Regions from separate parts of the Methylobacterium sp. NPDC097929 genome, predicted to be linked through region 2. Evidence: riboswitches for the same ligand, from Rfam matches in the RefSeq annotation. Region 2 holds a riboswitch; the other holds the start of a gene.
The links. Region 2 has a riboswitch for cobalamin ahead of ACPCJR_RS19315 (CbtB domain-containing protein). Riboswitches for the same ligand answer to the same signal wherever they lie in the genome.
Positions count from the first base shown of each region.

Region 1: linked by a shared signal. The riboswitch ahead of ACPCJR_RS17890 (TonB-dependent receptor plug domain-containing protein) and the one ahead of ACPCJR_RS19315 (CbtB domain-containing protein) in region 2 are both predicted to bind cobalamin.

Region 1 is NZ_JBMVEP010000007.1:236,135-240,436, reverse strand. It holds gene ACPCJR_RS17900 (FecCD family ABC transporter permease) at 1-563, opposite strand, end outside; gene ACPCJR_RS17895 (ABC transporter substrate-binding protein) at 560-1,405, opposite strand; gene ACPCJR_RS17890 (TonB-dependent receptor plug domain-containing protein) at 1,413-3,395, opposite strand; cobalamin riboswitch at 3,517-3,713, opposite strand; gene ACPCJR_RS17885 (DUF1624 domain-containing protein) at 3,815-4,302, opposite strand, start outside.
Region 2 is NZ_JBMVEP010000009.1:84,779-89,080, forward strand. It holds gene cobW (cobalamin biosynthesis protein CobW) at 1-273, opposite strand, end outside; gene ACPCJR_RS19305 (DUF1636 family protein) at 270-689, opposite strand; gene ACPCJR_RS19310 (CbtA family protein) at 682-1,455, opposite strand; gene ACPCJR_RS19315 (CbtB domain-containing protein) at 1,481-1,663, opposite strand; cobalamin riboswitch at 1,706-1,905, opposite strand; gene ACPCJR_RS19320 (DUF1772 domain-containing protein) at 1,961-2,383, opposite strand; gene ACPCJR_RS19325 (MarR family winged helix-turn-helix transcriptional regulator) at 2,370-2,861, opposite strand; gene cobU (bifunctional adenosylcobinamide kinase/adenosylcobinamide-phosphate guanylyltransferase) at 2,943-3,473, shown strand; gene cobO (cob(I)yrinic acid a,c-diamide adenosyltransferase) at 3,473-4,075, shown strand.

The sequences.
Region 1 (4,302 bases), on a different contig from region 2:
TAGGGGTTGGGCGACAGGTTGAGGGCCAGGGCGGTCAGCGCACCCGCAAGGCTCGACAGGCCGACGCCGGCCAGGATCAATCCGAGGGTCGAGCTGCCGCGGGCGGCGAGCGCGTTGAGGAGCAGCGCCGCCACGCCCGCGCCCGCGATGCCGCCGAGCGGAAGGGCAAGGCTCAGAGAGGCGGCAAGGCCGCCGTAGAAGACCAGCACGGCGCCCAGGGCCGCAGCCGAGGAGATGCCGAGGATGCCGGGATCGGCCAGCGGGTTGCGCAGGTAGCCCTGCATCGCAGCTCCGGTCAGGCCGAGGCTGAACCCGACGAGGCCGCCCAGCAGCGCCCGCGGGATGCGCAACTCCCACAGCACCATCGCGGGCAGCGTGGTCCGGCCCGCGACGATGTCCGCGAAGGCGGCCGGCACATCGAAGGGCGCGTAGCCGATGGCGACCGACGCGAACGTCAGGGCTAGGACGGCGGCGCCGAGGACGGCAACGACGGCACGATGGACGCGCGGCGTGTCCGGGCGCCGCGAGACGGGATCGGCGATGGCTCGAACCGGTGCGTTCATGGCCGAGGCGCCCGCGCGTTCGCGGCGGCCCCCAGCCGTGCCACGACCTCGGCGACCTGGGGGCCCGGGCAGGTCCAGAAGCGGTTCGGGATGGAGACGGTCCGACCCTTCCCCGCAAGAGCGCGGAAGACGGGATGGTGCAGGAGCGTGTCGGCGAGCGAAGGCAGGCCCGGCGCCCCCTCGTCCACCACGATCAGGTCGGCGTCCGCGAGCGCGGCGGCTTCGAGCGGTACCTGCCCGAACCGGTCGCGTCCGATCTCGGCTGCGACGTTGACGAGGCCGGCGGCGCGGATGAGCGCGTCGCCGAGGCCGCCGGGTGCGACCGTGAAGGCGTTCGGGCGCATGACGAGGGCCCGCAACGGCCGGGTCGACGGGATGACCGTTGCGAGCTTGGCGTCGAGGTCCGCGATCAAGGCTTCCCCCCGCTCGGGGTACCCAAGTGCTTCCGCGACCTGCCGGATCTGGGCACGCACGCCGTCCAGGTCGGCCGGCACGCCGAGTTCGAGCACGGGCGCGCCGACGCGCCTGAGCATGCCGACGGTCGTGCGCGTCGTGAAGGCGCCCGCGATGACGAGGTCTGGCCGAAGCGCGACGACCTCCTCGGTCAGGCCGCGCGTCACCGGAACTCCGGCGGCCTCGGACGCGACCGTCGATCCGCGGGGGTCACTTGCGAGATAGGTGACGGCCAGCACCTGAGCGCGGTCGGCGAGCTGCAGGACGAGCTCGTCCGCGCACAGGTTCATCGAGACCACGCGCACGGGCGCCTCGTTCGTGCCCGTAGCGCCGGCTGCGGGCCCGAAGGCCAGGATGCCCCAGAACGCGATGATGGCCCGTGATGGCATCCTCACCTCAGAACGTGGTCAGGCGCACGCCGCCATAGACGGCAAGCCCCGGCCCGAGGAACCCCGTGGGGTTCTCGTAGCGGCGGTCGAATAGGTTATCGATGCGACCGAACACGCTGACGGTCTCGTTGACGTCGTAGTTGACCGCGAGGTTGACGAGGGTGAAGCCGGGATTCTTCAGACGCGGGACGGAGAAGTCCCGGTTTCCGTCGACGAAGGAGCCGAGCACGATCACCGTGCCGCTGAAGGTCAGGCCCGGCAGCGGGTTCCAGAACGCCGTGGCGCTGCCCTTGTGTCGCGGCCGGCGCAGGAGTTCCTGACCCGTGATCTCGTTCTTGGTGACGGTGTTGGTGTAGTCGACGCGGCCCGACAGCGTCTCCGAGAACCGGACCGAGACGAACGCCTCCGCGCCGTAGGACACCGCCTTGCCGACGTTCTCGTTGGAGGTGAAGCTCGCGTTGGTGTTGATGAGGTTGGTGAAGTCGTTGCGGTAGTAGGTGGCTCCAACCAAGACCCGGTCGCCGAGCGGTTGCTCGAACCCGGCATCGTAGCCGAGGCTCTCCTCGGGCTTGAGGTTCGGGTTGGCGAAGAAGTTGAACGCCGGGAAGCTCTGGTAGAGTTGGCTCAGCGTCGGCGCCTTGAAGCCGGTCCCGACGCTGCCCTTCAGGCGCGTGTCGGAGAAGGGCAGGATGTAGCTCGGCGCGACCCGGAAGGTGGTGGCCGGGCCGAACTGGTCGTTCTCGTCATGGCGCAGATTGGCGACGAGGAAGGCGCGGTCGAACGGTGTGAGCTGCACCTCGCCGTAACCCGCGGTGTTGCCGTTCCTCGCCCGCAGGGAGTCGGGAACGGAGCCTGGCGAGGTCGTGAACAGGCTCTCCTCGTCCCGCTGGGCGCCGAACAACACGATGTTGCCGGGGGAGAGAAGGTAGTCGCCGCGATACTCGAAGCGTGTCCGTTCACCCAGGCCCGTGGTCGCGTCGGGCGTCGCCAGCGGGTCGAGCGGTCCCTGCTGCCGGTTGAATAGGTTCGAGTAGTTGATGGCGAGGATGTTGTGGAAGCCGGCGAACGGCGTCCACTCGGCCTCGTTGCGGGTGAAGACCTGCTGGACCGCCGCCTCGCTGCGGAAGGCCGCCGGTGCCGCCGGGAAGGTGCTGAAGTCGTCGCCCGTCAGCAGCAGCCGCGAGTTGATGAAGCGCGTGACCGAGTTGATGCGGAACGTGTCGGTGAACTGGTAGCCGAACTTCGCCGAGACGGTCTCGTTGTCGTAGAAGTTCGGATGGATCGGGCGTCCGAACGGCACGAGGTTGGGCGGTGTGACCGGTGTTGCGGCCGCCCGGAAATGGGAGACCGAGACCGAGTAGTCGAAGCCGTTCTCGGAGCCGCTGATCCGGCCCGACTGGTTGAAGGTCCCGAACGAGCCGCCCTCCAGGCGAAGCGACGCCCGCGCCGGCCCTTCGCCGCGCTTGGTCGTGAAGGAGACCACGCCGCCGATGGCGTCCGAGCCGTAGAGGCCGCTCTGGGGGCCGCGCAGCACCTCGATGCGGGCGAGGTCATCCGTTAGGAGTTGGCCGAAATCGAAGGACCCGTTGCCGTTCGACGGGTCGGTGGCGTCGATGCCGTCGATCAGCACCTTGGTGTGGTTGGAGTTGGCGCCGCGGATGAAGACGGAGGTCTGGCCGCCGGGACCACCCGTCTGCACGACGTTGAGGCCCGGCACCTGCTGGAGCGCGTCCGGGACGGTGCGGCGTTGCTGCTGTTCGAGCGTCCGCTCGGTTAGGACGGTCACGCTCGATCCGACCTGGGCGGTCGGCGTCGGCACGCCGGTCGCCGCGACTGAGATCTCGTCGAGGGTGGTCTCGACGCCGGCCGGGGCGGCGGCAAAGGGGGCCGCGGTCTGTTGGGCGTTGGCGAAGGTTGCTGTTAGCAGGGCCGATCCGGCGCAGGATAGCGCCAGGACGCTCCGGAGAGCGGAACCAGGGGAATGGGGCACGGGAGACAAGCCTCGGGTGACGGCAGTGGCACGTCACCGCGAACGAGGCCTCGGCGCTCGCGTCCTCACGGGATCACGGCGCTTCGACACCCACCAGGACACCCCGCCCGATGCGTTTCGCGTGTGACCACGACTGACGGCAGGTCTCCTGGCTCGCGGGTCGCTGCCCTCTCACCGTCTTCCCGGGCGAGGCTGCCCAGTGACATGGTGGCGGAAGGCTCGCCGCTTACAGTTGCGGGGGCAGCCGCGGCATCGAGCTTGCGCCCTCACCGCGTTCCCTTTTGATCCCCGAGGGGAACCGTCAAGCTCAAGTTATTTCAGGCTTGCGAGCCAAGTCAATGTAATTGGAGCCCGGCCTCCCTCTGGTTTCGTGCCGGGGCGCCGATGACGAGGCATCGGCGCCTGTCGCGCAAGCCGAACTACAGGTACTTGAGCCAAGCGATGTCGCGCCTCCACGCCTTGAAGCGCGAGAACCAGGCCGTCGGCAGGTAGAGGGGCACGATCAGCCCGACGTACCAAACGAGAACCCACCCGTAATCGGCGACGCCGAACACGGTGCCCTGGGTCGCGCCCCAGGTCGCGAACGCGCCATGGTATAGCAGCCGCAGAACCGTGAGGTGGAGCAGGTAGAAGAACATCGGCGCGCCGCCGAACACCGCCAGCGCCGCGACGAGCGGGCGGTCGCCGATCCGCTCCAACGCCACGAGCAGCAGCGCCCCGGTCCCGAGCGTCAGCAGCAGGAACAGGAGCGAGGGCGGGTATTTCGTCAGCGCGAGGAAGCTCATCGCGGTCCGCAGGTCGCTGCCGTCTACGACGAACCAAGGCTTGTCGCCGTAGCCGTTCGCCAGGCGCAGCAGTGCGAAGGCGACCAGCATCGCGCAGCCCAGCGCCGCGAAACGGCGCTCCC
Region 2 (4,302 bases):
GTCGAGCAGCTTGGTCAGCGCCGGCACGAAGTCGTCGGCCACGGTGCAGCAGATGCAGCCGTTGGGCAGCTCCACCACCGAATCCTCGTTGCAGCCCTCGATGCCGCAGGCGGCGAGGAACGAGCCGTCGAAACCGAGATCGCCGAACTCGTTGACGATGATCGCCAGCCGCCGCCCGCGGGCGTTCTCGACGGTGTGGCGCACCAGCGTCGTCTTGCCGGCTCCGAGGAAGCCGGTGACGATGGTGCAGGGGATTTTTTCGACCAAGCTCATGATGAAATCTCCCCTCGTGCCGCCGTCAGCGGCGGGATGCGGGCGACGACGCCCTTGCGGAAGGCTTCGGGGCGCTCGCGCCAGGGCACGAGGCCGTCGGGGGTCTCGAGATAGCGCCGCAGGCCCGCCAGGATGGTGCGGGCGGAATTGTCCGGGTCTTCCAGGGCGTCGAAATCGCCCCAGACGTAGGTCCAGCGGTGGGCCGAGGCGACCGCCACGGTGCAGGGCCGCTTGCAGACCGAGAGGCACTCGGCGCCCTCGATCCGCAGCCCCGGCACGGGCGCCCGTTCGGCCTCGGCGCGCAGGGCCGCCAGGAGCCTCGCCCCGGCCCGCGGCTCGGCGGGGTCTCCGGCCGCGCGGCAGGTGAGGCAGACCGACAGGGTCGCGGTGTCGGGCTCGGATGCTGCGTCAGGCATGGCGGCGGGCGCCCGCCGCGCGGCCGAACAGCCCCCAGGCCCAGCCATAGGCGAGCCCGATCACCGCCCAGAACACGAAGCCGATGGCGAGCGAGCGCGCGGCGAACTGCGCGGCGGTTGCCGGCGGCACCTGCGACGAGACCGTGTCGAGCGATTGCGGCGCTCCGACGAGATGCGGCACGACGATCAGGACGAGGCCGCCCAGGATCGTCAGCGGCACCCGGCGCACGGCGATCAGGTAGAGGCCGAGGCCGGTGGCGACCACCGTCATCAGCCACCAGAACTGGCGCAGCACCAGCGGCGCGGCGCCCATGCCGGGCAGTTCCGGCGGCAGGCCGATGGCGGGCGCGAGCGCCACCGCGAGGAAGCCGGCGACGCCGACGACGAGCCCGGTGCGCGGGTTCGGTTCACGGCGCAGGGCCAGCATCACCGCGGCGAGCAGCAGGGCGTAGCCGACCCCGCCGACCAGCGTGGCGAGGCCGGTAAAGGCCATGCGCTGGAGGCCCGGGGCGGGCTGCCATTCGTCGGCCCGGCCGTGGTTGTGGCCGCCCTCGCCGTGGCTGTGCTGCGACGGGGCGTGGGCCGGCACGATCAGGGAGGCGAAAGTGACGGCGGCGGAGGGGGCGACGGCAGCGTGCGCACCCCCGCCCTCGTAGGTCTCCGCCTGGAGGATCAGCGGAGAGGTCAGGGCGAGTTGCAGGCCCGTCGCGACGACGGACGCGAGAAAGCCGGCGACGAGCGCCGCCGACAACAACCGTGCGATCATGATGCGAGCCTTGCGGGCGCCGCGATCAGTGGCAGGGGAAGTTCTGCGCGTGGCGGAAGTCGTGCGCCGCGTTGTGCAGCACCGAGGCCGGGGCGAAGCCGGCCACGAAGACGAGACCGAGGCCGAGGAAGGCAGCCACGAGGAGCGCACGGGCGCCCTCGGCGGAACGGGTGGCGGTGGCCGAGGTCTGAAGGGTCGCAGTCGTCATCGGGTCACGGGCTCCGGCCGCCCCACCGGCGGCATTCGAGAACAAATTCGCACCGGACGGCAGGTCTCCTGGCTCGCGGCTGCGATCGCGCCTGCCGCCTTCCCGGATCGCCCGGTGGCTCGTGGCAGGAACTCGCCGCTTACAGTTGCGGGGGCAGCCGCGGAATCGAGGCTTTCGAGAAACCCTCTCACCGCATTCCCTTTTCACCCCGTTGCCGGGGCACCGTCACCGAGCGGTCATAGCCTGATGCGGACGGACGCACAACGTGTCCGGCGCCGGTCGACCGAGCGGACGCGATCACCGCAGCGCCCAGAGGAAGGCCGCGACTGCCGCAAGACCGAGCCCGCTGCGGACCGCGTGCAGGCGGATCCAGCGTTGCATCAGCGGCGCCACGCTTGGATCGGTCCCCGAGGCGGCCAGCAGGGTGCGGTTGGTCGGCATGATCGCCAGCATCGTGTAGGGCCAGTTGGCGAGCGCGAGCCCCGCCCCGAGCCCCCATCGCGGATCGCCCGTACGCGCCCAGGCGAGCAGGCCGAGCGCGGTGGCGGCCAGCGCCAAGCCGCCCTGCATCCGGGTCGCGCGCCGGTAGCTCGGGCGCCATTGCTGCAATTGGGAAGCCGGGTCGAGAACCAGCCGGGCCGGATGCTCCACGAAGCCGACATAGAGCGCGGCGCCGGCGAAGGCCGCCGCCGCGACGAGGGCGAGTTCACCGATCAGCATCGTGGTCTCCCGGTCGTTCGCCGCTCCGGCGTTCGCTGGCCCGCTCGCCGATGGTCCGCACGAGGGTGCGGGCCGCATCGAGCGCCGCAGGGTCGAGACCGCGGGCGAGCGCGGCCGCCCAGGGAGCCTGCCGCGCCGCCGCCGCTGCGTAGGCGTCCCGGCCCGCGGGCGTGAGAAGAACGAGGCGGGCGCGCAGGTGGTGAGGATTGTCGGCAAAGCTCACGAGGCCGGCAGTCGCCAGATCGTTGACCGTCCGCTGCACGCCCTGGCGCGTCATACCCATGTCCCGGGCGATGCGGGCAACCGGCAGCGGCTCGGCGGCGAGCGCGACGGCGCCCAGAACCTGCCAGCGGGCGCTGGTGAGGCCAAGATCGCCCACCAGCCGGTCACCGGCGGCCAGCAGCGCGCCGCTGGACCGGAAGATCTCCAGCACCAGGGCCGTCGCGGCTTCCGCAGCCTCGTGATCCGATCGCGTCATGACAACATGCTGACGATTTGACACAATGTTGTCAATAGACTGACTTTGACGCGCCGGCGGCGTCTGGGGCAAAGGGTGCGGATGCTTCAGGCCGCTCCCCGGATGACCCTGGTGCTCGGCGGGGCGCGCTCGGGCAAGAGCGCCTATGCCGAGCGGCTGATCGAGGCCTGCCCTGCCCCTTGGCTCTACATCGCGACCGCCCAGGCCTGGGACGACGAGATGCGCGCCCGCATCGGCGAGCACCGGGCGCGGCGCTCCGGCTCCTGGCACACCCTCGACGTGCCGACGGCGCTGCCCGAGGCGGTGGCCGCCGCGACCGGGCCGGTCCTGGTCGATTGCCTGACGCTCTGGCTCACCAACCTGCTCTTGGCGGAAGCCGACCTCTCGGCGGCCACGGAGGCGCTGGCGCAAGCCTGCGCCGGGGCGCCGGGCCCGCTCGTGCTGGTCGCCAACGAGGTCGGCCTCGGCATCGTGCCGGACAATGCGCTCGCCCGCCGTTTCCGCGACGCGGCCGGGCGGCTGCACCAGCGCCTCGCCCGGGACGCCGACCGGGTCGTGCTCACCGTCGCCGGCCTGCCGCTGACGGTCAAACCCTCACGCGAGAATCCTTGATGACCGAAGACGATACGCGCCACCGCGAAAAGATGGCCAAGCGCAAGGCGGTGCAGGACGCCGAGGTTGCCTCGAAGAAAATCGAGAAGGGCCTGCTCATCGTCCATACCGGCCCCGGCAAGGGCAAGACCACGGCCGCGCTCGGCCTCGTGCTGCGCATGCTCGGGCGCGGACACCGGGTCGGCGTGGTGCAGTTTATCAAGGGCGCCTGGGACACGGGCGAGGCCCGCGCCCTGAAGAGCTTCGGCGATCAGATCGTCTGGAAGGCGCTCGGAGAGGGCTTCACCTGGGAGACGCAGGACAAGGCCCGCGACATCGCCGCCTGCGCCAACGCCTGGGAGACCGCGCGCGCGCTGATGGCGGATGAGAGCATCCGTCTCCTCGTCCTCGACGAACTCAACATCGCCCTGCGCTACGATTATCTCGACCTCGACGCGGTATTGGCCGACCTCGCCGCGCGGCGCCCCGATCTCCACGTCGTGGTGACCGGCCGCAACGCCAAGCCGGCGCTGATCGAGGCCGCCGACCTCGTCACCGAGATGGGCAGCGTGAAGCACCACTTCTCGGCCGGCGTGAAGGCGCAGGAGGGGATCGAGTTCTGATCCGACCTTCGCTCGATCCTCATCGCGAGGCGAAGCCGAAGTGATCCAGGGCGCCGCCATCTCCGGGAGCGTCGCACCGTTCCGTCGCCTCGATGCCGCTCGCGACGATGGGGGGAGACGAGCCCGGATCGATCGGCCGGAAACGGGATGAGGCCAAGCCCCGTCTTCGATGACGTGGAACACCGTCCCGGTCCGAGGCCGCCGCAGCCCTGACCCCGGCGGGGGAC